Regions from separate parts of the Paenibacillus diazotrophicus genome, predicted to be linked through region 1. Evidence: riboswitches for the same ligand, from Rfam matches in the RefSeq annotation. Region 1 holds a riboswitch; the other holds the start of a gene.
The links. A riboswitch is a leader RNA that binds a small molecule or an ion and turns the genes downstream of it on or off. The one in region 1 is predicted to bind thiamine pyrophosphate.
Positions count from the first base shown of each region.

Region 2: another riboswitch for thiamine pyrophosphate. It lies ahead of ACAN54_RS04635 (ABC transporter ATP-binding protein); the one in region 1 lies ahead of ACAN54_RS17990 (ABC transporter substrate-binding protein).

Region 1 covers NZ_JBGJZN010000004.1:246,426-262,773, reverse strand. Annotated here, with positions in the region: gene ACAN54_RS18040 (ABC transporter permease) at 1-92, opposite strand, end outside; gene ACAN54_RS18035 (ABC transporter ATP-binding protein) at 89-1,003, opposite strand; gene ACAN54_RS18030 (sensor histidine kinase) at 1,063-2,511, opposite strand; gene ACAN54_RS18025 (response regulator transcription factor) at 2,508-3,182, opposite strand; gene ACAN54_RS18020 (EAL domain-containing protein) at 3,278-4,315, opposite strand; gene ACAN54_RS18015 (pyridoxamine 5'-phosphate oxidase family protein) at 4,573-5,010, opposite strand; gene ACAN54_RS18010 (MFS transporter) at 5,182-6,354, shown strand; gene ACAN54_RS18005 (hypothetical protein) at 6,397-7,857, shown strand; gene ACAN54_RS18000 (ATP-binding protein) at 7,859-9,544, opposite strand; gene ACAN54_RS17995 (cobalamin-dependent protein) at 9,581-10,642, opposite strand; TPP riboswitch at 10,817-10,929, shown strand; gene ACAN54_RS17990 (ABC transporter substrate-binding protein) at 11,052-12,128, shown strand; gene ACAN54_RS17985 (thiamine-binding protein) at 12,183-12,476, shown strand; gene ACAN54_RS17980 (ABC transporter permease) at 12,473-13,234, shown strand; gene ACAN54_RS17975 (ABC transporter ATP-binding protein) at 13,321-14,115, shown strand; gene ACAN54_RS17970 (response regulator transcription factor) at 14,299-14,901, opposite strand; gene ACAN54_RS17965 (sensor histidine kinase) at 14,898-16,049, opposite strand; gene ACAN54_RS17960 (ABC transporter permease) at 16,056-16,348, opposite strand, start outside.
Region 2 covers NZ_JBGJZN010000001.1:1,028,307-1,044,654, reverse strand. Annotated here, with positions in the region: gene ACAN54_RS04700 (VWA domain-containing protein) at 1-713, shown strand, start outside; gene asd (aspartate-semialdehyde dehydrogenase) at 840-1,928, shown strand; gene ACAN54_RS04690 (DUF3934 domain-containing protein) at 2,074-2,250, shown strand; gene ACAN54_RS04685 (pseudouridine synthase) at 2,358-3,068, shown strand; gene ACAN54_RS04680 (hypothetical protein) at 3,100-3,996, shown strand; gene ACAN54_RS04675 (ABC transporter ATP-binding protein) at 4,062-5,840, opposite strand; gene ACAN54_RS04670 (MarR family winged helix-turn-helix transcriptional regulator) at 5,903-6,340, opposite strand; gene ACAN54_RS04665 (GNAT family N-acetyltransferase) at 6,500-7,042, shown strand; gene thiE (thiamine phosphate synthase) at 7,115-7,756, opposite strand; gene thiD (bifunctional hydroxymethylpyrimidine kinase/phosphomethylpyrimidine kinase) at 7,756-8,586, opposite strand; gene thiM (hydroxyethylthiazole kinase) at 8,612-9,412, opposite strand; gene ACAN54_RS04645 (ABC transporter substrate-binding protein) at 9,462-10,505, opposite strand; gene ACAN54_RS04640 (ABC transporter permease) at 10,511-11,260, opposite strand; gene ACAN54_RS04635 (ABC transporter ATP-binding protein) at 11,274-12,032, opposite strand; TPP riboswitch at 12,186-12,288, opposite strand; gene ACAN54_RS04630 (TetR/AcrR family transcriptional regulator) at 12,360-13,016, opposite strand; gene ACAN54_RS04625 (DHA2 family efflux MFS transporter permease subunit) at 13,209-14,729, shown strand; gene ACAN54_RS04620 (amino acid ABC transporter substrate-binding protein) at 15,021-15,872, shown strand; gene ACAN54_RS04615 (amino acid ABC transporter permease) at 15,931-16,348, shown strand, end outside.

The sequences.
Region 1 (16,348 bases):
GCCAGGAGCCCTACCGGGCCGAGGAAGACCAAAAACCACAAGCCTTTGCCGCGGATTTTGAGCCAATCCGCCGAGAACGAACGCCACATCATAAAGAATGGCCCCCTTCGACTATCTGAAGGAAGAATTCCTCCAGCGATTGTCTGTGCTCCTCGACCCGGTAGATCGCATGACCATTTTCGACCAGCTCCTTAATCAGGAGCGCTACCCTTGCATCACTCATTCTGGGCAGGGTGATACGTCCTTCCAGGAGCGTACCTTCGTAGCCGCGCCGCCCTGCCAGAATTAGCGCTTCTTCCGGCTCGGATACGGCGAGACGGAGATCACCGGCTGCCTGCTGCTGCAGATGGGCAATCGTATCCTGGTAGATCATCCTGCCGGAGCGGATGATACCTACAGTTCCAGCCATCTGTTCAATCTCGCTGAGCAGATGGCTCGACACAAGAACCGTGATCCCCTCTTCTTCGGGCAAGCGCTTGATCAGCGAGCGGATTTCCTGGATGCCCGATGGATCAAGGCCATTGGTGGGCTCATCCAGGATCAGCAGCTCCGGGCTTCCCAGCAGCGCGGCTGCGATGCCGAGCCGCTGCTTCATGCCCAGGGAGAAACCCTTCACCGGGCGTTTTTCCTCCCCTTTTAAGGATACGATGTCTAATACTTCTCCGATACGCGACTTGGGCACATCCAGGATCCGGCGGATCGCCTCCAGATTATCGAGTGCGCTCAGATGCCCGTAATACGACGGTGATTCTACAAGTGAGCCCACTTTGCGGAGAATTTGCAGCTTATTTCGCTTCAGATCCTGGCCAAAGATTCTAATACTGCCTGAGGTCGGCTTAATCAGCCCCAGCAGCATGCGGATGGTCGTTGTTTTGCCTGCGCCGTTGGGTCCAAGAAATCCGTAGATTTCCCCTTTGCCTATATTCAGATTCAAATGCTCCACCGCAGCCCGGCCACGGTATTCTTTCAATAAATCACTGGTTTCAATTACTGTTTCCTTCATCTTCTTCACCTCGGTAATCAGCATAACTTCCCAAGGTTAAAAGCACGGAGGCGGCAAGTTTAAATTTCGTTTAAATTTACATCCGGCAGCGGGCTAAGAATCACAATACTGGTGCCTTGCCTTGTGCTGTCCACCTTCCACTCCAGCTCCATCCGCTGGAGCAGCAGCTCAACAATGGACAAGCCCAGTCCTGCACCCTTGGAGCCGGAGTCGCTGCCCAGACCCTTGCCGTGGTCACGGATGACAATTACACGCCCGCCGTCTCTGGCCTCTACAGCCACCCCCGCATATAATCCGCTTCGCGCGTGGCGCACTATATTCTGGAACAGATTATCCAGAATCCGGCGGAACCAGCTCTCATCCACCTTCCAATACAGCGGCTCTCCCTCCAGATCAATATCAATCTGGAAACCTTCCTTTTCCCACAGCGGATACCACGCTGCAGCACTCTCTCTGAGCAGACGCAGAACATCCTTGCGCTCCAGCTTGAGCGTCATCCGTCCGCTGCTGAGCAGATTGTAGGACAGCAGATTTTCGATCAGGATGCCCATACTTTCAATCCGTTCATCCACAAGCTTCAGGGATTCCTGTCCGCGTCCGGTCAACTGTTCCTTGTTAAGAAGATGAAGATGACTTCGGATTACCGTTAGCGGAGTACGCAGATCATGGGACAAATCAGCGACAAGCCGCTTGCGCAGCCCCTCTTCTTCCGCCGAACGCACACGGCTGGCCGCAAGCTCGGTGACCATGGTATTAAAAGCAGTTTCCAAACGGCCAATCTCATCGGGCTTGCCTGGAGCAATCAATGGAGGCACACCAGCTTCTCCAGTAAAAGCCATAGCTGTCTGCAGCCGTACCAGCCTTTTGCGGATCTGGATGAAGAACAGCAGCGAGACGATAATGAAACCTGTAAAAAGTAAAAGGATAACTAGCGTAAACCATATACTAATCCCGTCAAAAGAAGTCTGCTCTCTGACGACGCCTGGAATCTGCATCACTATAAACCCTTCTCCGGCTTCGGCCTGATCACCTACAAATGCGACTATGCCCAAAGGCTCCAGGTTCGTGCTTTTTTTCATAAATGAAATTGCCTCTGCCGCGGTCCATTGCAAGGGAATGGAGTATCGTTCCTTCTCCTGCCATAGCTTCGGATTTGCAGACTCCAATAACAGCCGGGTGCGCCCTTCCCCGTCTACCCAGAAGATCGTAGCCAAGCTGTACGTGGTGCTTAACGCCCGCAGCCGCTCATTAATCATCTCGGGCGGTTTGCCAAGAAGCCCGGCAGCTTCCTTATGCCAGATCTTCTCTACTTGAGTTATGTTGTCATATGGCGCATATTCCTTCGGCCGCTCTTCCTGGCTCAATCCGGTAAACAGGCCATACACCGTCATGGTCAACGGGATACTTAGCAGCGCAGCGGGAATAAACAGCAGTGCGGCGATAATAATCAGCAGATAGCGGGAGAGCAGCGAAGTATGCACCTTACGCAGAAGGCTCGTCTTCCTCATGCGCGTACCCGGTAGCCGATCCCCCGGACGGTCTCAATAATCTCCGGCGCGGCCGGATCAAGCTCCAGCTTCTCCCGTAAATAACGAATATGCACCATCAGTGTCTTGTCACCCTCCATATAGCTCTCTCCCCACACCGCCTCATAGATCTGCTCTTTCGTCAGGATCTGGCCCAGATGGCGCAGCAAATATGAGAAGATCTGAAACTGCTTGCCAGTAAGCAAAATTTCCTTTCCGCTGTCCGCCTCTATAATCCGGTTGTCCCCTTCGTACACCATCAGATGCTTTAGGGTCAGGGGGGTGGACTGGGCAGCGCCTGTCCGTCTTAACAACACCTCAATACGCGCAGCCAGTTCATCCGGATGAAACGGCTTGGTCAAATAGTCGTCGGCAAATTCCAGGCCCTGAAGCTTGTCGTCGATGGAAGTGCGGGCAGACAGCATCAGAATCGGCAGATTCGCATACGCCCGCTTCAGCCGTTGTCCGACCGTGAATCCGTCCAGCCCCGGCAGCATGACATCAAGGATGGCCAGCTGGCAGCCTGCCGCCGCCTCGGTAGCTCCCTCCCCGCTCTCCAGCCAGCGGACAGCATACCCCCGCTCCTTCAGATCAGCGGAAACGGCAGTTCCGATGTCCCTGTCATCTTCTATATACAACAGCGTAATACCCATTAGCTTCAAATCCTCCCTTCTTCATTAGGCACAACAAGAAATCCCCGGGGCAGCATAGAGAAACGTCTGCGTACCCGAGGATGAATAGAATACTATTATGCAATATGGCCAAAATGGGCCGGCGGCTTGTCTGAGGGTTTACCCAGCAGATATCCTTGTCCAAGATCCATGCCGATATCCCGGCAGAACAGAAATTCCTCCCGCCGCTCAATTCCTTCAGCCAGCACCTTGGCTCCAAAATCCCACGCCCGGTTCATGATATCCCGGATGGCCAGCTGCTTCGTCTCATCCTGATCACAGAAGCTGATCAGCCCCCGGTCAATCTTGACATAATCCGGTCTCAGGCTCGTCATAACCTCTATGGTGGAATGACCCGCGCCGACATCATCCAGTGCGACCAGCAGACCCTGATTGCGATATTCGCTGAAAATATCCTGCAGATGGGGGATATTTGAAATCTTCTCTGTCTCTACGACTTCAAACACAAAATCCTCCGGGGCCTGGCCGAGGCGTCTGATGGCTTCAAAGGTATGAGTCAGACAATACTTGGGATTATAGATGGAGGAGGGTAGGAAATTAACAAACCGCTTGATCCCTTTGGGCAGCAGCTTTGCGCTGGTCTCAATGGCTGATATGCGCGCAGCCCGGTCAAGAAAAGAATGAAATCCGGTCTGCCTGGCCATCTCAAACAGCTCATAAGGTTTAAAAGAGGCGCTTCCCGGCAACGGCCGCAACAAGAGCTCAAAGCCCATAATAGCCTCATTGAAATCCACAATAGGCTGCATATGGCTGCAGAAATTGTGGTTGGCAATGATGGCAATCAGATTTTCACTGGTAAATCTGAGTTTCAGCTGCTCCAGCGTAAACCACCGCTCTACCAAAACCTTGCCAGTCCGGCCCTTAAGGCTTAACGACAATGGTAAGTGCAGCTCGTTCTGAAGCCTGTCCAGCTGCTCCAGAAGAAGCAGGAGCTCCTCGCGTGATCCATATGTAATCTTCCCGGCGTCTTGTGCTTCTTCAACCGCGTAACCGGCATCCCTTACAGCGGCTGCAAAGGGAGCCGTACAAGGCCTGAATTTCAAATCCCCTTCGTCTTCCACCGGCTCAATTGGAGAACAGTCGATGCATCTCATGGAACCCCTCCATCTCTCATGATGTCGATAAGGCTTGTACGGCCAAGTATAGCATGATTTCCCATTAGCCAGCCACGGCCTGACCAGCACCATGAGCAAACTCCTTAGGAGGTGCATGCATATTCAGCAGAAAAATTCCGCAATCCTCATAAAAACGAAAAACAGCGATCCTCCAAATGACGGAAGAATCGCTGCTTTGCTATATTTACCTGTCTATTTAAAGGGGTACAGTCCACTTATGGACAGCCTTTCTCCAACTAACCGGAGACCGCCGCCGAACCTTCCCAGACTCCATGCTGCTGGTTCTTACCCATGTACTCTATCCGCGTCGGCTTCAGCTCAAGGATTACATAGTCGGGGTCATCCGGCCCTTTGAACCATTTCTCCAGCTCTTTGTTCCATACCTTGGACCGCAGGCCTTCATCCTTGGTAACGGCAACAGTAGCTTCAATCTCAAGCACATCCTTGCCGCCGCCCTGTTCATATCCAAGCAGCAGAAAAGCATTCGGATTATCCTTGAGCTCCTCTACTTTATGCGTTTTGCGATTGGTAGCCAAATAAATGTGAAGCCCGTCATGAAATACCGCCATGTAACGCACCTTAGGTTTGTTGCCGGCTTCTATCGTGCCGAAGGACCCGAATTTGTTGTCATCCAGCACCTTGATGATCGTCTGCTCCAGCTCTTTGTTATCCATTGACGAAATAGCTCCTCTCTAATCATGTGAATATAAGTTTATATATCCACGTCGGGAATTTGGATTTATGATAAAACCGTTGTTTATATTAGTGTACCCGTTCTGAGGGTAATGAATCCGTAATGAATCCTGAATCCAGCCATTAACCCACTACAAAAGGAGCTCCTCTACTTGAAAAAATTGATCTGGATTGGCTGCCTCTCCTACTTTGTCATCGGACTCGCACATGTGGTGCTGGGTTCTATTCTTCCCGTTCTGCTGCAACATTATGACCGCACTTACAGTGCAGGCGGCGAGCTGATCTTCAGCCAATTTGCCGGATTCCTAGCTGGTGTGCTGATCTCGCCGCTGCTCAACCGCCGCTTCGGCAAAAGGGGCGGACTGCTGATCGCCACTGGTCTGCTGCTGTGTGCGGAAACCGCTTATGCTTTTCTCCCTCCATGGGGGTGGATGTATGTCATTGCCGTGGCCGCAGGCTTTGGCTTCGGCATGATTGAAGCCGTCATCGGCACCATCATTATAGCAGCTGTCACAGAAGGAACCGCTGTGGCCATGAGCCGGCTGGAGGTGCTGTTCGGCGTAGGCGCACTCGTGATGCCGCTGGTTGCAAGCCCGTTAATTGCAGCCGGCGCCTGGAGACTGGCCTTCCTGATCGTCGCAGCCTTTGCGCTGATCTCTCTGCTGTTCTGGGCCAAGGGCGGGTTCGGCCGCCTGCAGAGCGTACTCGACGAACGCCCCCCGCGCAAGGAACGGGGCACTGAGCGCCTGCGTTCAAGAAAACTTCCCTATAAAGGCAAACAGTGGGTGCTGCTCAGCCTGTTCATTGTTTTCTTCTTTCTCTACGTGGGTACGGAGATGAGCCTGGTCAATTTCATGCCGGCGATCTTCATTGCCAAGCTCGGCATGGGCGACGCTTCGGCGGCCCTGACCGTCACCTTCTTCTGGCTGGCGATGTCTGCTGGGCGGCTATATGCCGGAGTTGTTGCCGAGCGGATCTCCTATCGAAGATATGTGCTGGTTAGTTGCTTCTCCACCTTGCTGCTCTTAGCGATATTTCCGTTTGCTGAGCAACGTATTGCCGCTTTTGCCGTGCTGGCACTGCTGGGGCTGTGCATGTCCGGCATCTTCTCCATATCACTTGTCTTCTCCAGCAAGCTGCTCCCCGGAGCCGAAGAGTCCACTCCAAGCATTATGATCGCTGCCGGCGGGATCGGCGGAGCGGTGCTGCCGCTTGTGACCGGCTGGTCCATGGATCATCTGCAGATCGCCCAGACTTCGGGACTGCTGGCTGCTTTTGCCGCCGTGCTGTTCCTGTTAAGCGTGGCAGCCTGGAAAATAGGGTAATATAATTCATGTAAATATCTTGTGCAAGGGTGGGAACTATTGATGCCTGAACTTACCCCTTTAGCTTCTGAACCAACACTCCATACCGCCCTGCTGCAGTTCATCTTCCCCTTCTCCCTCAAGGAGGGTGAAGACACGAAAGTGATCGAACATCTGACCCGTGAGGGATTTACCCGTTTTTTTCTGGACAACAAAGACCTGGAAGACGCTTATTATGGCGAAGGCTACTGTGTTTCCCATGAAAAAATGGAGCGGAGCTACCTCCCGTTTGCGGCCCATGTGCTGTTCCCCCGTGAGAAGGACAAAGATTCCTTCCGCCGCTTTTCCCGGGCCAATCAGCTTCCCTGCAGGATGGAGATGCCCGGACAGTCAGTTCATTTCCAGGTGCTCTCTACGGATGTATTCGTCTGTCCTTTCGAACTCGGCTTCCTGACCATTAGAGTCAGCATAGAGGAGGAGCATCTCCCCTTCAGCATTGCCCTCGAATTTGCCGACCGCTTCCGTACGCTGGAGGATGTATCCTTAAGGGATAAACAAACCTCCATTCATTGCCATGACCGCTCCTTTGATGAGGTGGAGGATTTTGTGTTCAGGAATTTAGTGAGCGGACTGGAGCCTTTTCTCGACCCTTCAGAAATCAATGGGGCTTATTTTGAGACTTTACCGTTTTTTGTGGATGAAAGAATGCTGGTTCAGGCCTTTTACGGTTTTGACGGGCAGGCGGGCCAGGAGGGTGAGATCAGTGTGGAGCAGCAGTACCGTGCTTCCCAGCTGGATGGCCTTACCGTGGAAGGCACGCCGTACATCAGTGCCAGCGATCCCGGATACATCCGGGATTACTGCGAGGAACACTGCTACAACCGCTGGGGACCGGACACTTACTATTTGACGAATGAGCAGACATTCTGCTGCCTGAGCCGGGCTGAACCTGAGCTGGCCACCCAGCTTATTAATCAGATGTATGGAGAATATTACTATGGGCTGCTGCTGAGCATATTTCATAAAATCGTTCTGCTGAAGCTGGCCAACATCCACTCTCGGCTGCGCATTAACCACGATGTGGATGAAATCGAGAACCTGATTTTTATGATTAACAAGTTCTCTGCCAAATTTTATTTTCTGGAGTTAATTTCGCAGTCCCAGGGCCGGGAGATTTTTTTCCAACTACGCAAAGTCTACGGGAACGACGCCCTGTTTGAAGAGGTCAAAATGACCTTGAATGACCTGTTTCAATACCAGGAGAAATTCCAGGCCAAGCGGCGGGACACACTGCTCATGATCCTGACGGTGTTCACCGTGGTGAGCGGTATTTATGGCATGAATCAGGTGATCGAGGACCTTAAAGGCAAGATTGATTGGAGCAAAATGCTGGAGTATTCCCCATTTGAATATCTGGCGCTGTTCGTCACCTTCACAGGAATCGCTGTCAGTATCGGCCTGAGTCTGAAACAGCTATGGAACGGAATCCGCAGCCGCCGCAGAAAAAGAAAAAGAGCCCGCTGATCTACAGCAGACTCTCCAGTTCACGGCAGGCTTCCGCATACGCAGGCGCAAGCCTGGGAAGCAGCAGTGCCGCCCGTTCATATTCTCCTCTTCTGGCATGCTGCTCAACGCCTGCGCATACATGGGCGAAGTACTGCGCTCCCAGTCCAAGGCTGCCGGATTTCAGGCTATGGGCTACCGAAGCCATCTCCGGCAGGTCACCGGCCTCCGCCGCTGCCTGCAGGGCAGCCAGCCGCAGCGGGGTATCTTCCTTGAACATATCGACAAGCGTGCGAAACAGCTGCGGCTCTTCCTCCCCGTCCATTTCCCGGATGCCGGACACTGTATCCCGATTCAATACCGGAATATAGGGCTTGGGCCCGAACCATCTGTCCAGAAGCTGCTTCAGCTTATCCAGATTCAGCGGCTTCACGGCCCAGTCATCCAGCCCCGCATGGAAAAACGCTTCCCGGCTCTCTTCTGATCCATCCCCGGTCACACCAATAATGGGAATTCTCATCCTTGTTCCCGTGGATTCCAGCTGGCGGATTCTCCGGACCGCCTCGCCGCCATTCATGCCCGGCAGCCTGCTGTCCATGAGGATAAGCCCGAAGTCTCTCTTCTGCCATGCTTCTATAGCCTGATTCCCATTATTGGCCAGTTCCACATTGGTAATGCCCAATTTTTTCAGCTGCAGCAGCAGGAGTGTGCTGTTCAGTCCATTGTCTTCAGCAACCAGCACCGGCATTGTACTGAAGCGGGCCTCCGGCAGGAGAACCTCAGCGGCATTCAGGTTGTCCTGCAGCCGGGCGGTCTTGCCCAGCGCTATCTCAAACCGGAAGGTTGATCCTTGGCCAGGCGCACTATCTACCGTGATCGCACCTCCCATCAGCTCCACCATCGACTTGCAGATCGACAACCCCAACCCCGTTCCCTCCACTGCCATCTCCGACTCTTGGCTGACTTGCGAATACGGCCGGAACAGCCCGGCTTGAGCCTTCAGCGGGATGCCAATGCCCTCGTCCCTGACTTCGAAGCACAGCCGCTGATGCTTGCCATCCTCTTCAGCCAGCCCTACACGTACCTCCACCACTCCGTCCTGTGTGAACTTAATGCTATTCCCCAGCAAATTAATGAGCACCTGAAGAATCTTGGACGAGTCTCCATTCAGTGTACTCTCAACACTGCTTGCAACCTGCCATTTCAGAGTGTTTCCGCGCTTCACTGCAGCAGGAGAGAGGAGACTTGCCGCATGTTCAAGCAGATTGCGTATGCTCAGCGGAGCCTTTTGCAGCTCCATTTTGCTGGCTTCAATCTTGGAGATATCCAGCAGATTATTGATCATCTGGAGCAGGTATTGTGCCGATTCCCGGATGACCTCCAGATGAATCCGCTGCTCATCCGTCGGGCTCTCAGCCTCCAGAAGCTCAGTCATCCCCACAATTCCGTTCATCGGCGTACGAATCTCGTGGCTTACTGTAGCGAGAAACAGGCTTTTTGCCCGGTTGGCCCGTTCCGCCTCTTCCTTCATGGCCTTAAGGCTGGCACTATTCTTGGTGAGCAACCGGTGCATCGTAATTAATTCATTGTTCATCGCAGAAAATTCAGCCAGGGCTTGTTCTTCTCTTTGCTGTCCCTGGATCACCTGGTTAGAGAGCTTCTCAATCGTCTCTCTCAGTTTCCGGATCTCTTGCTCATGGTCGGTCATTTCCTTCTCCCGCCTTCTATGTCAATTCTCCCGGAGTCACGCATCAGGAATAAGACGCCCCGCTATTTCCAGCGCCCCCTTGGCATCAGGGGCATAGCCGTCAGCACCGACTTTTTGCCATAACTCTCTGTCTATATTAAAGGGCATTCCGCCAACCATAATCTTGATGGGATTCAGTTCCGCATGTGTACGGATGGAAGCTATCAGACGCTGAACCTCCGATACATGAAAAGTCATGGTGATGGAGATGGCCAGCAGGTCGGCAGGCTGTTCCTTCAGATACCGGATCAGGCCTTCTGCAGGCATGTTGGAGCCCAGATAAAAGGTGTTCCAGCCCTCCATTTCGAAGAAATCCGCCAGCATCCGCAGTCCGATCTCATGCAGCTCCTGGCCGACTCCGACCGCAACCAGAGTCTTCTTCCCTTCCTGCGCCTGAATCCAACGCGGATAAAGCTGGGAAATGATACTCTGGGTACAGGCTGTACAGTAGTGCTCCTGAGCGACAGTAATGTGACCCAGCTGCCATAGACGGCCAATCTCATACTGGCTGCTCTGAAAAATATGCAGATATAGATCACGGATAGGCACGCCCTCATCATGGAGCCCCAGCACAAATTCTGAAGCCTTACGGCGTTCGCCGTCCAGCAGCAGCTTCAGGTACCTTTCGGCCTCCCGGAAATAGGGTTTCTCCGGTTGAAGAAAGGGCGGCAGGTTCTGCTCTTCTAGCGCATGGTGGATTCCTATATCAAGATAGCTCAGAATCAGCTCTTTTTCCGGCGTCTCTACCTGTGAAGCTACAGCTTCCTTCATCAGTCCCAGATTGATCTGCAGATCCTCAGCCGTAATTTTGTACTGTGCGAGCAGCACCTTAAGCCAGATAATATAATTAATGAATAAAAGCGGACTGTCCAGCGCCACACTTTGCGCCAGATACCGTAAATGATAGAGTGAATCCTGCTTGGTTCTTGCCATTCCGGAAGGGCCGAACCTGTGCTGCAGCTCGGGCTGCCGCTCATACTGACGTATAGTGACCTCCTCCGCCAACTGTTCCGCTAGCACCTTCAGCCGTTCTCCGGCATTTTGCTGATCAGTGTGCATAAGAGTCACTCCTTTATTAGAACAGAATTGTAAAGTATCAATTTTAATATATACAATTTGGAAAGTCCACTGTCTGGTGAGGTTTGGCAGTCCGCCAGAATCTGGGGCTGGTACTGGACAACCCCGAAGGGGACCGCTATAATACAGCGTAAGAACACAGCAACACCCATAACTTCATAGTACCAGGGGGGCTGGAATTGGCTGGCTGAGAGTGTATCCCGTTAAAGATACTGACCCTTATACCTGATCTGGATAATGCCAGCGTAGGAATCATCACCCGCATTCAGCCACTTCGGCTAAGCGGCCACCTAACGCAATTGCTGGCGTCCCGATCTTCGGGGCGCTTTTTTTGGTATGGACATCATCAGAATTAAGAAGACTGGGTAGCTGGAAGGAGAGAAGAATAGCAATGGGAGTCAAAAAAGCACTAATGCTCTGCATCAGCTGCATATTGGTTATCATCATGGCCGGGTGCGGCAGCAATACAACCAACTCCGGCGGAAATAGCACTGCACCCTCTGGAGACAGCAACGCCGCACCGGAAGCAACCGCAACCGCTGCAGAAACGGACGCGCCAAAGGAACTGACCAAGATCAAGGTCGCCCTGGACTGGACGCCGAATACTAACCATACCGGCCTCTATGCTGCCAAGGAGCTGGGTTATTACAAGGAGGAAGGCCTGGATGTAGAAATTGTACAGCCGGGTGCAGCGGGAGCCGACACGATGGTTACCTCGGGCGAAGCTGCTTTTGGCATCAGTGCCCAGGAGGCGTTCACCTTGGCCCGCCTGCAGGATGTGCCGCTCGTCTCGATCGCCGCTATCATCCAGCATAACACCTCGGGGTTTGCCGCTCCGAAGGACCGCAATATCAAGACACCAAAGGATTTCGAAGGCAAAACTTACGGCGGCTGGGGCTCTCCGGCTGAGGAAGCTGCCATGAAGGCGATCATGGACCCTGAAGGCGGCGATGTCAAAAAAGTGAAGCTGGTCAATATCGGAGAAGCCGATTTCTTCACCGCCGTAAAACGTGACATCGATTTTGCCTGGATATTCTATGCCTGGACCGGTATTGAAGCTGAACTGCGCGGTGAGCCGCTGGATATGCTGTATTTGAAGGATTACGCGCCTCAGCTGGATTATTACACCCCGGTGCTGACGACCAGCGAGAAGGAAATTGCTGAGCATCCGGAGCTGGTGAAGGCTTTCCTTGCTGCTACCTCCAAAGGCTATCAATATGCGATCGACAAGCCGGAAGAAGCTGCCGCCATCCTCTCCAAAGCTGTGCCGGATCTGGACCCTAAGCTCGTCCTGGCCAGCCAGAAGTGGCTTAGCCCGAAATATACGGACGACGCCTCCAGATGGGGAGAGCAGAAAGCCGAGGTCTGGCAGAAATACGCCGACTGGATGTACGGCCTGAAGCTGCTGGACAAGCCGCTGGATGCTGCTTCGGCGTTCACGAATGATTATCTGCCGGAGAGCAAGTAATATATATTAACCTTGCAAAGTTCACGATACAAAACCCGAAAGGATCTGATTGAGATGGCAAACACCCTGCTTAGTATTCAAGTCATTCCGAAAACTCCGAATAACGAGGATTCCATTCCTTATGTGGATAAGGCTATAGAGGTCATTCAGCAATCGGGCGTCAAGCACCAGGTGAATCCGCTGGAAACGACAATGGAGGGCGAACTCAGCGAATTGCTTGAAGTGGTGCGCCAAATGCATGAAGCGCTGATCGCATCGGGCAGCCCCAGCGTCATCTCGCAAATCAAGATTGCTCATAACCCCAGCGGAATCAGCATGGACAAGCTGACGGAAAAGTACCGGCCGTGAGATCGTACTGGAACCAAATCTGGCCGCCCCTTGTGGCGGTCATCTTTTTTCTGGGCGTATGGCAATTGGCGGTTTCCGTACTTCACGTCCCTTCCTGGATGCTGCCAAGCCCCGGCGATATCGCGCGCGAATCCCGGGGAAATGCTTCAGGCATTTGGGCACATACGGCCGCTACGCTGCGGCTGACCTTGATCGGCTTCCCGATCGGCACAGGCGTTGGCCTCATTGTCGCTCTGCTGCTGCATTTGGTGCCCTGGCTAAGAAGAGCACTGTACCCGCTGCTGATTCTCAGCCAGAACGTGCCCTCCATCGCTCTGGGGCCGCTGCTGATTATCTGGTTCGGGTTCGGACTACTGCCCAAAATCGTACTTATCACTCTCGTCTGCTTCTTCCCGGTTGCCGTCGCCGCCATGGGCGGGCTGGCCCAAAGCGACCGGATCATGATGAACTATATGAAAATGGCCGGGGCCAGCAAGTGGCAAATCTTCTCGAAGCTGGAGCTTCCCGGTTCTCTGCCAGCTCTGTTCTCTGGTCTTAAAATCTCCGCAACCTACGCAGTAATGGGCGCTGTAGTCGCCGAGTGGATCGGCGCAGACAAGGGCATCGGCTACTACATGCTGCTTCAGAAGGCCTCCTACCGCACAGACCGGATGTTCGTCGCCATTGTAATTATTGTTCTTCTTAGTCTGGTGCTGTTTGCGCTGATCGCACTTCTCGAGAAATGGCTGGTACGCTGGAAGCCGCGCAAGACCTCCTGATACTTACACTTCCCGGAAAGGGGATGAATGATTTGACAGCAGGGCATCCAAACTTGAACACCCGGGAACAGGTTCCCTTCGGGCACATGTCCGAAGCTCCAGCCCTCCCTCCTGCGCTGGACGTAAGAGGCGTATCCAAGTCCTACTTCCACCGCGGCCGGGAGACCCGCGTACTCGACAATGTATCACTAACCGTTGAGCCGCAGGAATTCGTCTCCATTGTCGGCCCTTCAGGCTGTGGTAAAAGCACCCTGTTCCATATCATCGGCGGCCTGGAGCTGCCGGGTGCCGGAACGGTAAGCATGAGCGGCAAGAACGTCACCGGTCAACGCGGTGAGATCAGCTACATGCCCCAGCAGCCTGCGTTATTCCCGTGGCGGACCATTGAGGACAACGTCCTGCTCGCCGGTGAACTGAAAGGCGAACCGAAGGCCGAAGCGCGGACGGTTGCCCGCCACTGGCTGGGTAAGGTCGGCCTGGGCGGGTTTGAACGTGCCTACCCACATATGCTATCAGGCGGTATGCAGCAACGGGCGGCCTTCCTGCGGGCGCTGCTCGCACCGCAAGAGCTGATGCTCCTAGATGAGCCGTTCAGCGCGCTGGATGCGCTCACCCGCGAGCAGATGCAGCGCTGGCTGCTGGAGCTATGGGAGGAGAACCGCCGTTCCGTCCTATTTATTACCCATAATATCGAGGAAGCACTCCTTCTCTCCAGCCGCATCTACGTATTTTCCGGACGTCCCGGTTCCGTTCTGCATACCATCGATGTCCCCTTCCCGCGTCCGCGGCGCGGAGAAATCACCGATTCTCCCGAATTTCTGCAGCTCAGACGCGAGCTGTCGGAGTGGATGCGCGAGGAGCAGGCCAGGTCTGCCCGGTAAAGAAGCGTTCCGGCCCGCATTCCATCGCAGCATACCCGTCGTTTTCCACCGCAGCGTATCGGATCTGCTTGCGGTCAACCCTCTTGAAATGCAGTAGCTGTCTTTACACAACTGCAGCAAATAAGCCCGGGCCTCTATGACAAGGGACCGGGCCTATTCGTATGTGTACCGTTAAAATTCCTGCTAAATCCAGCCTTTCTCTTCTGCCAACCGCACGGCTTCGATCCGGCTCTTCACTTCCAGCTTGTTCAGAATTTCCGATATGTAATTGCGGACGGTCCCATAGGAAAGGTGAAGCGTAGCGGCAATTCCCCCCGCACTCTGGCCGGCACCTGCCAGCTTCAGGATCTCCTGTTCCCGGGAAGACAGCGGGTTCTCCTCCCGCAGGCTGCCGAAGACCAGCTCGGGAGACACCTCCCGGTGGCCGCCCATCACGCGGCGGATCGCATCCGCCAGCTTATCCACCGGCTCGTCCTTCAGCAGATAACCTTGAATCCCGGCCTTTACACCCCGCTCAAAATACCCCGGACGGGCAAAGGTGGTCAGGATAATGATTTTGGTGGCAGAGCCCTTAGCTTTCAGAGTTTCTGCTACCTCCAGCCCGCTTTTATATGGCATCTCTATATCCATCAGGCATACATCCGGCTGAAGCCGTTCGATTACTGCAAGCGCCTCTGCTCCGTCTCCGGCTTCCCCAACCACTTCAATATCGTCCTCCAGATCCAGCAGCGAAGCCATGGCTCCGCGCAGCAGACGCTGATCCTCAGCAATCACGATCCGTATCATGCGGTCACTCCATCCTTTCTCTCCTTGACTACTCTCGGGACGACTGCCGTTAAGACAGCCCCCCGCTCTGCTCCTGAGCGAAGCGTAAGCGATCCATCAATCAGCGACAGCCGTTCGGCCATCCCTTTGATCCCGTTACCTTCGCTCCGCCCACGGCCTGTGTGATCCTCGCTGTGCAGACCGACTCCATTATCCTCAATGGTAATCTGGACATCTCCCTCTGTCATGCTAATGGCAATGCGGCACCAGTCCGCTTCACTGTGCTTCACGATATTGGTCACCGCTTCCTTGATGCAGAGACTCAGAATATTCTGCGTCAGGTCGGACACACCCTCCAGCACAGTATCTCCCTCGATCTCGAGGGTAATCTCCGCAGTGCGCAGCATCTCTCCCACTTCAGCCAGCTCTTCGGCTACGGATATGGCACGCATCTCTGACACCAGCTCACGAACCTGCCGCAGCGCCGCGCGTGAAATCCGCTGGATCTCTCTCGCTTCAGCCTGGGTACGACCGGTATCCTTGGCCGCAAGCTTTTCCACCAGTTGACTCTTAAGGGTGATCAGGGACAGCGTATGCCCCAGCGTATCGTGCAGATCCCGGGCAATCCGCATCCGTTCCTCACGTTTGACCAGCTCCTTGATGACCTCATTGGCCTGATCCAGCTCTTTTTCGAGCATTCTCTTGCGGTACAGCGAGCGAATGCCAAATGGAGTGACCAGCATAATAATCATAAAAGGGTACAGGAACAGCAGATCCCCCACAGCCATCCTCCAGGTAGCCATAATTAACGGGATAATCACCATGGCAGCAAAAGCGGTATAAGCGACTTTAAAATGCTTTTTATCTGTATACCAGCCGATGAAATTTGACGTGAAGAAGCCCATAAACAGATCATACGGCGTATAAGCTACACTCAAAATCACAATAATCAGCATCTGCACCGCCAGCCACAGGGTAAATCCTCTGCCGGTAACCCAATAGAGCTGACGATAGGTCACGACGAACAAAACCAGCATGGCTGCACCCAGCACCATCTTGACCCCCTGCTCCTCCTGCAGGTTGATGGCCGGAAACAATAAATACAAGAGCCACATATAAGGGAAAAAGCCGAATCTTTGCGGAAACAACCGGAACTGCCTGCGCGTCATTGTAGATTACACCGCTTCCTGTTTTTTTCGGATATAGACCGATAGTATCATAAATACTGCCAGATATCCGAGCAAAATCAAGATGCTGCTCCACTGCGGGTGATTCCCTGCTACGATCCTCCAGGCCCCATCCCCAAAATTATAGGAAGGCAGCCAGCGGCCAATCCGCTGCATCAGCTTCGGCATAATATCAAGCGGCATCCACATGCCTCCGGCAACCGCCAGCCCCATATAGAGCACATTACTGACCCCGCTTGCCGTATCGGCACGCTTCATGAAACCGACCAGGGTGCCTAGGG
Region 2 (16,348 bases), on a different contig from region 1:
TCCGCCGTGCTGTTACCGGGGCGCTGAACAAGCGGCAGCATTCTCCACTGCCTTCGCTAAGTGGGCTTGACTGGAAGCGGACCATTCAGCGGAATCTGAAGCACTACGACCAGGAGCGGCGAATCATTATTCCTGAGCGGTTTTATTATTTTGACCGGGCCAGACGCAGCAAGGAATGGACAGTTATCGTTGATATTGACCAGAGCGGTTCGATGGCCAGCTCTATTATCTGGGCTTCGGTCATCGGGTCAATCTTCGCCAGTATTCCGGCGCTGAATACCAGGGTGGTTGTTTTTGATACCGAGGTAGTGGATTTGACGGAAGAATGTGCGAATGATCCGGTGGATATGCTGTTCGGGATTCAGCTAGGCGGCGGAACGGATATCCATAAGTCGGTAAAGTATTGCGAGCAGTTCATTGAAGAGCCGAAGAAAACGCTGTTTATTATCGTCTCGGATCTGTATGAGAACGGGAACCAAGCTGGGCTTGTGCGCCGGATGCGCGATCTGCGCGAGTCGGGAGTCCGCACAATGACCCTGCTCGCCTTGTCGGATGAAGGCAAGCCCTCCTATGATGAGCGGCTGGCTGGCCAGTTGTCACGCGATGGCACTCCTTGTTTCGCCTGTACTCCGGCTCTACTGCCTGCGCTTGTGGAAGGGGCGCTTAAGGGGCAGGATCTTGGCGAACTGGCGAAACGCCTGGGCGCTTCATAACACCGATAATTTTTTCCAAAAGCCTCTTCTTTACAATCACATATTGTGTAAGCTGCATATATCATTTATAATCGGTTATTAAAAAGCACCTATCGAAGGCGCTGCTTGAAAGGAAATGAAATTCTTATGTCAAGTAAGTTGAGAGCGGGTATCGTCGGGGGTACCGGAATGGTAGGCCAGCGTTTTATCGCATTGCTTGAGAATCATCCCTGGTTTCAAGTAACGGCTATTGCCGCAAGTGCGAACTCGGCAGGTAAAACTTATGAAGAATCGGTCAAGAACAGATGGAAGCTCTCCACTCCTATGCCTGAGGCGGTCAAAAGCATCATGGTTCAGGATGCCTCCAAGGTGGAGGAAGTAGCTGCAGATGTTGATCTGATCTTCTGCGCCGTCGATATGAAAAAAGAAGAGATTAAGGCGCTGGAAGAAGCATATGCGCGTACTGGAACTCCTGTAATTTCCAATAACTCCGCTCACCGCTGGACGCCTGACGTTCCTATGGTGATCCCTGAGATCAATCCTGAGCATCTGGAAGTCATTGCTCAGCAGCGCAAACGTCTGGGCACAGAGACTGGATTCATCGCGGTTAAGCCTAACTGCTCGATTCAGAGCTACATGCCTACACTGCATGCGCTTAATGATTTTAAGCCGTCCAAGGTGGTGGTGACTACCTATCAGGCGATCTCCGGTGCAGGCAAAACCTTTACCGACTGGCCGGAAATGGTGGACAACGTCATTCCCTATATCGGTGGTGAAGAAGAGAAGAGTGAGCAGGAGCCTCTACGGATCTGGGGTAATGTGACAGACGAAGGTATTGTGAAAAGCGAACAGCCTGTTATTACGACACAATGTATCCGTGTGCCTGTTGCTGACGGTCATATGGCTGCAGTGTTCGCCTCCTTTGAACAGAAGCCGTCGAAGGAAGAGATTCTTGAACGCTGGAACAGCTTTCAAGGCCGTCCGCAGGAACTTGGTCTTCCAAGTGCGCCCAAACAGTTCATTACCTATTTCACAGAGGAAAATCGTCCTCAGACGCAGCTGGACCGTGATATCGAGAATGGTATGGGTATCTCTGCAGGCCGTCTCCGCGAAGATTCATTGTACGACTACAAATTCGTCAGTCTGTCCCACAATACGGTAAGAGGTGCAGCCGGAGGCGCGGTATTAATCGCTGAACTGCTCAAAGCAGAAGGCTACATTCAACCGAAAAAGTAATCTGCATTTCTATATAATTTGGAGTAGTAACAGCCTGCCGGATCTGCCCCGGCAGGCTGTTTGCGTATTTTCCTGACATATGGTGCATGGTAATGGTAAGATAGATGGAAGCAAGGCGAAAACTGATTACTGACGGAGTGATATTGTGGCAAAAAGTAAAGGCGGCGGCACAGGCAGAGGAACAGGCAGCAAAGGCTGGACCCGCTGGAACAAAACGGCGAAACCTGTGAAACCAAAAGGCGGACCCTCCGGGGGACCTGGCGGCAAAGGTACGGGTGCAGCCAAGAGCAGCAACGCAAAACAAACCGGGAGCGGCAAGTAAAACGGCCGGATGCCAATAGATCATCAAGGGGCATCTGATTTGGAATGGCTACTTCGATTCAAATCAGATGTTTTTTCTATTTAACTTGCAGGAGTGCGAAATCTAATATGAGAATCAATAAATACATAAGTGAGACAGGTGTGTATCCAAGACGGGAAACAGACAGATTAATTGCGGCTGGAAGGATTACGATTAATGGCCGTCCTTGTGCAAAAGGTGCGGAGGTTGAGCCGGGAGACATTGTAGCTGTAGATGGAGAGCGGATAACAACGGTGAAAGGTGCCCCCGTCTATCTTGCACTTAACAAACCGGTGGGCATCACCTGCACATCCTCGCGTGAGGTGGAGGGGAATATCATTGATTTTGTGGGATATCCTTCGCGGGTGTTTGCCATCGGCAGGCTGGATAAACATTCCGAGGGACTGATCCTGCTGACCAATGACGGTGCGATCGTGAACCAAATGATGCGTTCGGAGAACGGGCATGAGAAGGAATATGTGGTTACCGTAGACAAACCCGTTACCGATGAGTTTTTGCAAAAAATGTCCGCTGGCGTAGATATCCTGGGCACCCGGACCAAATCATGTGAGACCAGCCGTGTTAGCGAATGCGAGTTTCGGATTATACTCACCCAAGGGCTGAATCTGCAGATCCGCCGCATGTGCAAGGAATTAGGGTACAGAGTGCTAAGGCTGGAGCGGATCAGGATAATGAATATATCCTTAAGCGGACTGGAGAGAGGGCAGTGGAGGCATCTGGAGCAAAAAGAGTTGACAGAGCTTCTTGGAACGCTGAGCGGTAACCCGTCTTCTATATAAAAATTAGAGTGATAGAGGAGGACTATCTCATATGCGATTTGTGAATCTTACTCTCATTTTATTGATGCTGACCCTAGCCGGGTGCTCATCCACATTACCTCTTTCTACACCGGCTATTTCGTCGCTTCCTTCTCCAGAAGTCTCTCCAGAATCGTTCCCACGGATCGAGGATCAGTATCCCGGTTATGTACATAAGGATTCTTTTGAACTGAACGCTCAGAACTATGAAGTCTACTACTGGAATAACGGCGAATTTGATTATACACAGTTTTTGATCGCTAAGAACCGCGAGATCGTGTTCGATAGTCAGCAAGCCGCATTAAAACCAGAGGGCGGAATGATTAGTGATCGCAAGGAAGAGGTTTGGGCAAAAGCACTCCTGCAGAACAGCCGGCCCACCTTTCAATTCGAGCTGGCTGATAATCGACCCGAGTCAGCAACGATAGTAATTGAGGAGATTGATGGCGAGTTTCAGGTTACGGTAAATGATAATGTGCTGCTGATCTTTGAGGATGTGGATCAGGATGAACAGCCGGAGTTGTTAGCCAGTCCTTATTCCGGTCAGGTGCCGCTGGGTCCTGCATTATTCGCAGTATATGAACTCAGGGGCAACCAGTATGTTCCCGATAAGGACAGAACATTGCAATATTATGAGGATCAGCTGCCACATCTGGAACAGAACTTCAAGACTGACCCTACGGAAAGCAATTTAGAGGCATTGCTTGATGTCTATCTGATCCTGGAGAGGATAGATAAGGCGCAGGCAAAGTTCCCGGAGTTCTATAACTGGGCAGGACAGACTGCCGGGGATGGAGGTTTTGTGGACACTTACAACCGGCGCATCCAAGAGGGTTCCTATGATCAGATCGACGGATGGATGAGCAAGCTCACACCGCTGAAACACTCTCATCCTTCATCATCATTATAAATAATCCGCAACAGTCCCGTTTCTTAGATGGACTGTGCGGATTTTTTGTCATACATTTATTTACATTAAGCCAGCACTTTGGGTTCGAACTGTTTGTCATATAAATCCCTGTAGACTCCGTTAATCTCAAGCAGCGACTTATGTGTCCCTTTCTCAACGATCGCACCGGCCTTCATCACGAGAATTTGGTCCGCCGCCATGATAGTGGAGAGCCGGTGGGCGATAACGATGCTGGTCTTGCCCTGAAGCAGGGAATGCATGGCTTGCTGGATATAATATTCGGAGGCTGTGTCCAAGGAGGAGGTGGCTTCGTCCATAATAATGATCGGCGGATTCTTAAGCAGCACCCGGGCGATGGAAATCCGCTGTTTCTCGCCTCCGGACAGCTTGATGCCCCGGTTGCCTACAACTGTATCGTATCCCTCCGGGAGACTCATAATGAAATCGTGGATATAGGCTGCCTGGCACGCGGCGATCATCTCAGCTTCACTGGCCCCGTCTTCTGCATACATCAGGTTATCCCGAATCGTTCCATTGAACAGATAGGTATCCTGTGTGACGAGGCCAATCTGTGACCGTAGTGAAGCAAGCGTGAAGTCGCGGATCTCGCTGCCGCCGATCGTGATCGATCCTGAATCTGTATCATAGAGGCGCGGAAGAAGGTTGGTGACGGTTGTTTTCCCGGCGCCGCTGGGACCGACGAGTGCAGTCAAGGTTCCCGCAGCAGCAGTGAACGAAATTCCGTGCAGCGCTATTTTATCCGCCTGGTAGGCAAAAGAAACCTCATGAAATCCGACGTCCTTGCCAACTGCGCTTAAGGCCCTGGCCTCCGGCTTATCAATAATCTGAGGTTTCATGTCAAAATAGTCAAAGATCCGTTCAAACAACGCCGCAGATCGTTTGATATCCACATAGAGATTCGTCATTTGCATCACGGGACCGTAGAGTCTCCCCAGCAAGGCTACAAAGGCTACGATTGCCCCTACAGATAAATCTCCCTGAATGAACAGATAGCCGCCATATAAGTAAATCAGCAAGGGTCCAATACTGGTGAAGGTGGACAGAACCATCATGAACCAGCGTCCGGCCATAGATTGACGGATTTGCAGGCGGGTGGCTTCGGAGTTGATGGTCTGGAATTTCGCGTATTCCGAAGATTCTTTGGTGAACAGTTTCATAAGGAGATACCCGCTAATGCTGAGTGTCTCCTGGATAATCTGATTCTGATCAGAGATTTTTTCCTGGGTCTGCTTGGCCAGCTTCCAGCTAATACTGCCCATCTTGCGGGTTGGGACGATGAATAATGGGATCACAATCATGCCGAGCAGCGCCAGCTTCCAGTTCATGATGAACAGCGTAACTCCAGTGGAGACAAGAATGAACAGATTGCTGGCAAAATTGACTACTGTGCTGCTGAACACACTCTGCACACCGGAGATGTCACTCGTCATCCGCGTAATGACTTCACCTTGCTGCACCCCGGAGTAGAACTGCAGAGGCATTTTTTGCAGATGGTGGTACATCTGATTTTTCATATCGTAGACAATGTGCAGTGAGATAAATGAATTCAAATAATTCTGCAGTACACCCAGCAGGCCGGACACGATAGTTGTACCGAGTGAAGCAAAAACGAGCAGAGTGAGCAGCCGCAGATTTTTATCCGGAAGCGCCTGATCGATAATCTGCTGGATGAACAGGGGAGGCAGGAGTCCAAGCACAGCGGTTACCATTAGTACAGCCATAACGAGTAGAGTTTGTTTCCAGTAGGGTATGAAAAATTTCGCGATACGCAGCAGGAGAGCTTTGCTGAGATTAGTTTTGCGTGCGTCATCATCGAAATTCAATCGGCCATGGGGGCCCCCCGGTCCAAAACCTCGGGACATTTACATCACCAGCTTCTCTTGATTTAGGGATTCAGTTGCAGTAGCAGCTGCTTGTTCATATGAATGAGCTGACGCAGCTCATCCTCGTTGAATTGCTCCAGGGCATCCCCGAGTACTTTATGGGACCAGGCTTCCTCGTTATACCGCAGACATAATGCTTCGCCTTCAGCGGTGAGATACAGCTTAGTCTCTCTGCGGTCCAACTCCGATACTGCACGGGTGACCAAGCCTTTAAGTGCCAGAGCATCAATGTGCAGACTAACCCTGCTTTTGTTAAAAATCATACGTTCTGTGACATCCTTCTGGGTCTGACCCGGATGCTGTAGAAGGGAATTGAGGATGCCGAATTGATGGACGGTCAGACCAAGGTCCGCCGCGCTTTGATGTGCCAGCTTCTTAAGCTGGCGTGCTACTGCAAAAAACGATTGATACACTTCTATGGTCTGCTCACGATCAGCCATCCTGCACCCCCCTTTGAAGAAAAGTTATCCTTGTAAACTGTTTATAAAGTAAACTAATAATACAGTAAAGTCAAGAACGAGTAATATTGACTAAACTGTTTGCAGGCTTAATATGGAAAGGTGTAGCGCAGCTAAACCCCTCAGGAAGGAGAGTACATAATGAAAAAGGAACTATGCCAATATGAACGCGGAGGCACAATCATCACGATACGGGAGGCAGACCCCGCAGATGCCCGATTACTGCCACAACTCCGGCTGCAAATCGATGGAGAGACTGAGAATTTAGATAGGGAACAAGGGGAGGCGTTCATCGATGCAGCGGGCTTCGAACAGCTTATCCAAGATGATGCTGCTAACCCCAAGCACCTTTTTTTAGTGGCAGAGGTAGACGGCAGGCTGGCTGGATTCTCCAGATGTGAGGGGAGTAGCTTGAAGCGTTTGAATCATCAAGTGGAATTTGGGATAGGTGTGCTGAAGGAATATTGGGGCGTTGGCATTGGCAGCCAGCTGCTGGCCGCCTCCATTAACTGGGCGGAAGCCAGTGGCATCCGCAAAATCACTTTGAAAGTGCTGGAAACCAACATCCAGGCAATCGCACTCTATCAGAAGCTGGGATTTGAAGAGGAAGGCCTGCTGAAGAACGATAAGCTGCTCTCTGACGGTAGGTATTACCACACTATTGTAATGGGGAGATGGCACTGAAGATTCTTGTTGATATATAAAAAGCACAACGCCGAGTGAAGAAGGGCTGTTGTGCCTTTTTTGTTAAATTACCTACAGGAACTTTCGTGCTGCAACGCTGATGTTGTCTGCTCCGGCGATCGCTGAGATTATGGCGATTCCATCGGCTCCGGCTTTCATTACAGGTACTGCATTGTCCGCAGTAATACCGCCGATTCCAACCAGGGGAATGGTAAGTCCGCTTCGGCGCAGCTTCTCTATCACAGCGGTTCCCTGGACCGCCTCAGCATCATCCTTGGATGAGGTAGGATAGACCGGTCCGACACCCAGATAATCGGCTCCGTCTGCAATGGCCTGTTGAGCTTCTTCAAGGGTGTGGGCGGAGACGCCGATGATTTTGTGTGCTCCCAGCCGCTCACGGATAGAACGTGCCGGCGCATCCTCCTGCCCGACATGAACACCGTCCGCATCCAGGGCAATCGCCAGCTCAATATCATCGTTCACGATAAAGGGTACCTGGTATTCCCGGCAGCACCGCTGGAGCTGCCGGGCAAGCTCAACATATGCTTGGCCTGTGATAGCTGAGCTGCCTTTTTCCCGATACTGGAACAAGGTTATCCCACCGTCAATCGCTTCAGTGAGTGTTTCCAATGGATCTTTCCGGCAGTTTACACTACCCATAATGAAATACAGCTTCAGCATTCTGCGCATCCGCTCACTGTCCATCCGCTGCATCAGCGTTTCCCCCTCAGTCTGTTCTGGTAGGCGAAGTGATTCGTCGGACCGTGTCCCAAGCCTATATTCAAGCCGTCTTCAATGGCTGCATGGATAAAATCCTTGGCCGTACGGATTGCCTCTGAGAACGGAAGCCCTTGCGCTAGCCCGGACGTGAGGGCAGCTGAATAGGTACAGCCAGTTCCATGGGTATGGTGCGTTGCAATACGCGGACTTTCCAGATAAGTGAACTTCACTCCATCATAGATAAGGTCAGTCACCATGTGATTATCTTCATCATGACCGCCCTTAAGGACCACATATCGCGGTCCCATGGCATGAATAATTCTGGCTGCTGTTTCACGGTCAGTCATGCCGGATATCCTCATTCCTGTCAGGATTTCGGCTTCAGGGATATTCGGTGTTGCAGCCAAGGACAATGGCAGCAGATGGGTAATCAAAGCCTGCACGGCTTCCTGCTGAAGCAGGGGGGAACCGCCTTTGGCGACCATGACCGGATCAACGACCAGATGATCCCAGCCATAGTGCCGGACCTTGCCTGCTACCACACGGATGATTCCGCTGCTGAACAACATGCCGGTTTTGACGGCATCCGGTCTAAGATCGGTTCCGATGGAATCAAGCTGGGTAGCAACGGCATCCACTTCAAGAGGATATACACCTTGTACACCTAAGGTGTTCTGTGCAGTTACTGCGGTAAGGGCGGACATGCCGTATACCCCCAGCTCCTGAAAGGTTTTCAGATCGGCCTGAATACCAGCTCCGCCTCCGGAGTCGGAACCGGCAATGGTTAATGCCTTGAATACTTTTTTTCCTGTAGACTCTGTCATTACGGGTTCTCCTTTGGTTAAGCAGTTATCGTTGTTCCAGTTGCTGTACACGGGAGCGCTCTGCGTATACTTCAGGTGTAACGAGAGCCAATTGATTCAGGAACTCGATCTGGAAGCTGCCAATTCCCTGCTGGCGCGTCCGGTCCGCTGCGATTTCGGCAGCAACTCCATAGAAGGACAGGGCTTCTACCGCTGCTTCCAGCCAAGCTCCGCCACTTGCTGCCAGGAATGCACCAACGACTGCACTGAGCAGGCAGCCGGTGCCGGTAACCTTGGTCAAAACAGGATGTCCGTTACTGACTACATAGGTGGTAACGCCATTCGTGATGACATCCTCTTTACCGGTGATAATCACCACACATTTAAGCTTCAGCGCAGCTTTTACAGCAAGTGCTGCCACATCACCATCTCCGCTTCCGGCATCCACCCCTTTAATGCTCCAACTCTCGCCTACAACATGGGCCACTTCAGCGACATTGCCGCGCAGTGCGGTAATCTGCATATGGTTGACCAGCTTATGGGTAACACTGGTACGGTAAGCGGTAGCCCCGGCACCCACAGGGTCTAGCACGACCGGCACGTTATGCAGATTAGCCGCCTTACCGGCAAGCAGCATCGAATCAATGGCATAATCATTAAGGGTGCCGATATTCAGCACCACAGCTCCCGACATAGCGGCAATATCTGCGACTTCTTCATGTGCATCCGCCATAAAAGGGGAAGCCCCCAGTGCAAGCAGCCCGTTCGCGCTAAAGTTCGCGACCACAATATTCGTAATGTTGTGCACTAGCGGATTGCTGTCCCGCACCTTGGATAAAAAAGACATGATGATTCCTCCTAAAATATATTTGAGTGATCCTTCCTTAAATTCCCCATCACAAGTTAATAAAAGCTTCTCCGGTCTTCACCTTACCATTTAGTAGACCGTTATCACTCAGCCAGTTCTGTACCTTTTCCCACGATGCAGGGTCCTGATAGCCAAACGGCTCATTCCCGGCGTCCATCAGGGGCAGCAACAGATTCAGGCTTTTGGACTCAATGCTTTTGTCGAGTGGAGCCGTAGCATCTTCGTGAGCCAGCAGAAGATCAAGCGCCTCTTGCGGGTGGTCTGCCACGAATTGTTGTCCTTTACGTGCTGCATGGATGAACTTCTGAATGTAACCTTCCGAATTCTGCAGACCCAGGTCACTAGCAACCAGGACTAGCTCATAGTAATCGGGTACACCGTAATCCTTTGGATCCAGTGAAATAACCGGATGGCCTTCCTGTTCCAGAATCAGCTCCTCGTGGTTAATGAATCCTCCTATAATTCCATCTACACGTCCGGTAGAAAGGGCAGGAATCAGGTCAAAGCCAACATCAGTTATGTTTACTGCGCCAGGATCCCCGCCATCGCTTTGGATCATTGTTTTCAGCATTGCTTCATAGAGAGGGATAGAGGAGTATCCGGCAGTTTTGCCTGCCAGGTCTTTAGGACTCTTGATCCCGCTGTCCGCAGGAACCATCAGATGATTAAGCGGATGCCGGACGATCGCAGCAACGGACTTCACCGGAATCTGCTCACCCCGTGCCATCAGCACCTGCGGCTGGTAGCTTAGGGCCAGGTCAACTTTGCCTGCGGCTACAAGCTTGAGAGCATCATTGCTGTCTGCGGGCATCTGAATATCCACAGTAAGACCTTCGTCGGCAAAATAGCCCTTCTGCTGGGCAGCGTACAGGAAGGAGTGGACAGCATTCGGATACCAGTCGAGCATAATCGTCAGCTTGTGGGGGGTCCCGCTATGATCTGCAGCTGCAGAACTGTCAGGTTCCTTAGTACTGCTATTTCCGCAGCCGGCTACCGCAACTCCCAGGCATAGAAGCAGCAATAATGGAAGCAAAGGAAGGGACCTTTTTCGAAAGGGTTGTTCAGTATGCATTAGTTTCATTGATGAATGCCTCTTTTCTGCACAATAATTTTTTCGAGCAGCACAATAAATAGAAATAGAACGATTCCGAGTGCGGATAAAAGAAATACAGCGGCGAACATTTCCGCACTCTGCAGATTCCCCGCCATCCGCCGGCTGAAATACCCGAGCCCCCGGCTTCCGCCCAGCCATTCCCCGATCGTCGCACCAATGACGCAGTAGACCATAGAGAGCTTAAGTCCGGAGAACAAAGAGGGCAGTGCAGGCGGAATCTGGATCTTACGCAGAATCTGCCAGCGGGTGGCACCTAGTGTGAGCAGCAGTTCTTTGTACACAGCACCACTTTTGCGCAGACCATCAAAGGTACCTATAACTACCGGGAAGAAGGCGGTAAGGAATACTACCGCTACCTTGCTCCACATGGTATAGCCAAACCACATAATAAAAATGGGCGACAGTGCAATCAGTGGAACGGTCTGACTGATCACCAGCAAGGGGTATAGTGCTTTTTCAAGTGGAGTGAACATGTGCATACCCGTCCCCAGCAGCATCCCGCAGGTGGCCGACAGAACAAAACCAAGCAGAACCTCCTCCAGAGTAGCGGGTAGATGCTGACCGAAGAGCAGCAGTCTCTGCTCCACAAGCGCGGCCCATATGGCTGTTGGTGCAGGGAGAATGAAAGCCGGAATCAGCTTCAACCGGGCAGCACTCTCCCAGCCGGTAAGTGTCACGAGGACTAGCACGGCAAAAGGAACATAATCACTCACAAGGGTTCTGATACTAGCGCGTCTCATGCAGCCTCCGCTCTAATTCCTCCCGCAAAGCAACAAATTGCGGTTCATAATTCATACGGTAGTGTCTGGGACGCGGCATTTCCACCCTGAATTCCTGTACACCGCCGCTAATTCCATTCATTAGATAGATCCGGTCACTGAGCAGCAGTGCCTCCTCCAGATCGTGGGTAATGAACAGAACGGTTTGTTGCAGACTGCCCCATAATTCCAGGAGCCAGCGGTGTAACTCGCGTTTGGTAATGGCATCCAAGGCTCCAAAAGGCTCATCCAGCAGCATCAGCTCATTTCCGGCAGCAAGGGTGCGCAGCATAGCTACACGCTGACGCATCCCGCCGGACAGCTCCTGCGGGTAGAGCCGCTCTTTACCTTTAAGTCCAAACCGGTCTAGCATCTCACGGATCTCCTTTATGGCTTCTGATTTGCTGCCTTTTCGCTTAAGCTCCCAGGGGAGCAGGCAGTTGTCCATCACGGTTCTCCAGGGCAGCAGCAGATCCTGCTGAGGCATATAAGCGACCTGGCCTAGTCTAGATGAAGGATCATTAGACGTCATTCCGTGAATTTTCAATTCACCTTCCGTATGCTGAAGCAATCCGGCAATGATCTTGAACAGGGTGCTTTTCCCGCAGCCGCTGGCACCGACTATGGAAATGAATTCGCCCCGCCTGACATTCATTGAGAGTTCGCTGAATACCGTAGACTGCGGTGAAGCAGAGTAGGAATAGGACAGGTTACGGATAGATATCATCTTGGTATGTATAAGCCTCCTTTCTTGTACACGCATTTGCAGCCGGATTTGTAACGATCTGAATGGGATGGAAACACAATAAAGACCCATCCGTCTCCAGAGGAGGCAAATGGGTCTGAAAGGTTCGGCAGTAGGCAAGGAGCAGTACCGCAGATCGTTTCTGTTCCACTTCCCTCCGCTGGTATGATCCAGATCAGGTTCCAAGGGTCCGAAGCTTAAAGCTTCGTCTCAGTCATAGACTCCCCTAGTGAAATAGCAGGTTAATATAATATTCGCAATTGCTAACTAATATAGCATATTCCAGAATGTTGTCAAAAGAAATAGTACTCAGCACCGCTGCAGCCCGGTTACGAAGAGGGTCAGAATTCCCTCGGTAATCTCTTTTTTGCCGGACCCGTGAAGCTTCTGTTGATAGAGGTAGAGATCAGGACTGAGGACTGCGATCAATGAAGTTGCAGCAAAATGGGGATCAATGGTTATCAGCTTGCCATCATCAGCGAGCCGCTGCAGCCGCTCGGCCATCACAGCATTCAGCCGCTGGAAAATCGGATGCTCAAACTGGGTAAGCTGTTTTTTGCCGGTAAACTCAGACTTGATCATCTGGAGCAGTTCGGCATGCTGGTCTATGAAATCCACGACCTGTTCGATACTCCTCCGCAGCCCCTCAATGGAGCTGTCTGATCCAGCCGGGACTTGAAGCTCGTGCTCCAGACTTGCAAGAAATTGTTCAGAATTGGTGGAGAGCAGGGCAGAGCAAATTTCACCTTTATCCGTAAATCTGCGGTAGAGCGACCCCTGACCCATTCCTGCCCGCTTGGCGATGCTGTACATGCTGACTGCTTCGAGACCATTATCTCTAAAAAGCTCTCGGGCGGCTTCAAGAATACGCTGTACATATGGATCCTGATAGTTCCGGGAGGATGATGGATTGGTTTGAACTGTTGGATTTGAGGACGGGCTGCTGGCGGGTTCTCTCGGGTTCATAGCAGACTCCTTTCAGAAATTCAGCATAAATTTACAGAAAACGTGAGAACTACATTGACAGAGCGGACAATTGTCCGTAGACTAAAAAATGCGATACCGGACAATTGTCCGTTTCAATATACATTATATAAATTATGCTGCGTTGCGGTCAATGAATTCCCCTTCGCAGTTCAATTCAGGAGGAGATAGAGAATGGAGCAATCGCTGAAATCGGATGCCGATTTTCGTCTGTCAAGCATTCTGGTTCCACTGCTGGCTATTATTGCCGGTGTATTCATGGTGGTGCTCGACAGTACTGCTATGAATGTAGCTTTGTCCACTCTGGTTAAGGATTTCAATACAGATTTAAATACTTTGCAATGGATTGTGACCGGCTACATGCTGGCTCAGGCCTCAGTAATCCCGTTATCCGGGTGGTTGTCTGACCGATTCGGTTCTAAGACTGTTTTTCTGACTGCGGTTATTGTATTCACTATCGGTTCTATCCTCTGTGCAACACCTAGCCGTGCAGAGTGGTTGATAGCGTTCCGGGTCCTGCAAGGTCTGGGAGGAGGATGTGTGCTCCCGGTCGGCATGGCCTATGTCTATAAGCTGGCTCCCAAGAGTAAGGTAGGCGTAGTCATGGGAATTATGGGCATTCCTGTACTGTTCGCTCCGGCAATCGGTCCGGTCCTATCCGGCTGGCTGGTGGAATATCATTCCTGGCGCTGGATCTTTCTGATTAATATTCCTATCGGAATCATCTGTCTTCTCATCGGTTCACGTAAGCTGCCGCAATCGGAACGCAGCCAGGTTCCGGGTATGGATAAGCTTGGGATGATTCTTGGGCCGCTTGCATTTGCTTCTCTTTCTTACGGGGTAAGCCAGGGAGCGGATAGCTGGACATCGGACAAAACACTGATCGGCCTATTACTGGGTACGGCAGCGTTAATTGCTTTTGTCATTGCTGAGCTCCGTTCGGATACACCTCTGCTGGAGCTGCGTATTCTGCGCTCGCTTGATTTCAGCACAGGTATATTTGTACAGTGGATCGCACAGTTCGGTTTGTATGGTGCGTTGTTCCTGCTCCCCCAGTTTCTGCAGCAGGCCCGCGGCTTCGGGGCATTCGATACCGGTCTTACCCTGCTGCCCCAGGCGATCGCTTCCGGCCTTATGATGCCCATTGCCGGGATTTTGTTCGACAAGATTGGAGTTCGCTGGCTGGTGGTCTGCGGACTTAGCCTTGTCTCGGGTGCTTTGTTCCAGTATTCTCATGTGGACCTCACCACGCAGAGCAGAGATTTGATTCTGCCGCTGATCATGTGCGGTGCAGGCATGGGTATGATGGTAATGCCTATGAATACACATCTGCTCAACAAGGCCCCAAGTCATTTGGTTAACCGGGTTACCTCTTTGACTAACTCCATGCAACAGGTAATCAACTCACTGGCTGTATCTACACTTGTAACGATCTTGACCTCAAGAGCGGCAGCACGGGGCGCCGAAATGCAAAAGGCTGCAGGTGCAGCCGGCAAGGACGCGGCCCAAGCTTCGCCCGATGCTTTGAAGCTGGCTACACAGACTGTTCTGGCCAAAGGGTTCGACGATACTTTTCACATTATGATCTTTGTTGCTCTCGGAGGTGCTGTATTGGGGTTGCTCCTACGGAGAGGGCGCAGAGGTGGGAAAGACGGTTCAAAGTCAAAAGTGCAACCAGAAATGATGCATGGTTAAATTCTGGAAGTACAGTCAGGATTAGATCTGACAATCTCCGTTCAGCATTCAGGTGCTGCGGAGATTTTTTTGTTTCTGATTCTTCTGGGGAGATTAATAAGTTTTGGGCAAGCTATCCCTATATGAGTGCCTTCAGAAAGTGAATTGTAGGGTTATAACGCTTACAATATAATTCCGATGTTTATTATCGGAAAAAGGTATTGACTCCACTGACTTGACGGTGTTACTATTCAACTTGCCGGTGAACAGCCGGTACATACAGAGAATGATACGAGAGGGGTTAATCTATTTATGAAAAAACTTAGTCTGACTATCCTATTGCTGCTTACAGTGGTGCTGGTGGCTGCTTGCGGCAATAATAACAATAATGCTGGAGGCAATAACACAGCAGCCGAGTCCTCGGCAGCACCCACTGAAGGAGCAGCTGCATCTGCGGAACAAAACAGCCTGGAGGCCATCAAAGCCAGCGGCAAGCTGCGTATTGGAACAGAGGGTACCTATGCGCCATTTACTTTCCATGATGCTTCCGGCAAACTAACTGGCTTTGACGTAGAGATCGCTGAAGAAGTTGCTAAGCGGCTGGGAGTGAAAGCGGAATTCTTCGAAACCCAGTGGGACGGAATTTTTGCCGGGATGGACGCCAAGCGCTTTGACGTTATTTTCAATGAAGTTTCCATTACCGACGAGCGCAAGGTGAAGTACGATTTCTCGGATCCTTATATTGTCTCCAAAGCCGTGTTGATCGTTGGTGAGAAGAATGAAGACATCAAAGCCTTCGCGGATCTGAAAGGCAAAAAAGCCGGCCAGTCCCTGACCAGTAACCTGTCCGATATCGCTCGTGAGAACGGAGCTGAAATCGTTCCAATTGAAGGCTTCAATCAGGCTATTGATCTGCTGACCTCAGGACGTATTGATGCAACCGTGAATGACGGACTATCCTATCTGGATCTGAAGAAGCAGAAGCCGGATGTGAAGATTAAGGTCGTTGACGAGATTGCAGAGGGTTCCCAGAGTGCTGCTGTTTTCCTGAAAGGCAATGATGAGCTCGTAGCCGCGGTGAGCGAAGCCCTGGCAGCTATGAAGAGTGACGGTACGTATCTGAAGATTTCCGAGAAATATTTTGGCGCTGACGTTTCCAAATAATAACGGATGGACGAGGGCGGCTCAGGCCGCCCGGAGTCTAGAGAAGGATGTCTGATCTATGGATGACCGCAAAATACAAATTTTCCTTGATTCGATGCTGCCCCTGCTCAAAGCCGGGGTGGCTTTTACCATTCCGCTGGCTGTTGTCTCTTTTATATTGGGACTGCTTCTTGCTGTGTTGACCGCACTTGTCCGTCTGTCACCATGGACTATACCGAAGCTGATCGCCCGTTTTTACGTATGGATCATTCGCGGCACACCGCTTCTGGTCCAGCTGTTTATTATTTTCTACGGTTTGCCGGTAGTTGGCATCATACTTGATCCTTTTATTGCAGCTACAATAGGATTCACGCTCAGTGTGGGCGCCTATTCCTCTGAGATTGTGCGGGCTGCAATTCTGTCGATACATAAAGGCCAATGGGAAGCCGCATTCTCAGTCGGAATGACGAGGGGACAGGCACTGCGGAGAGTCATCC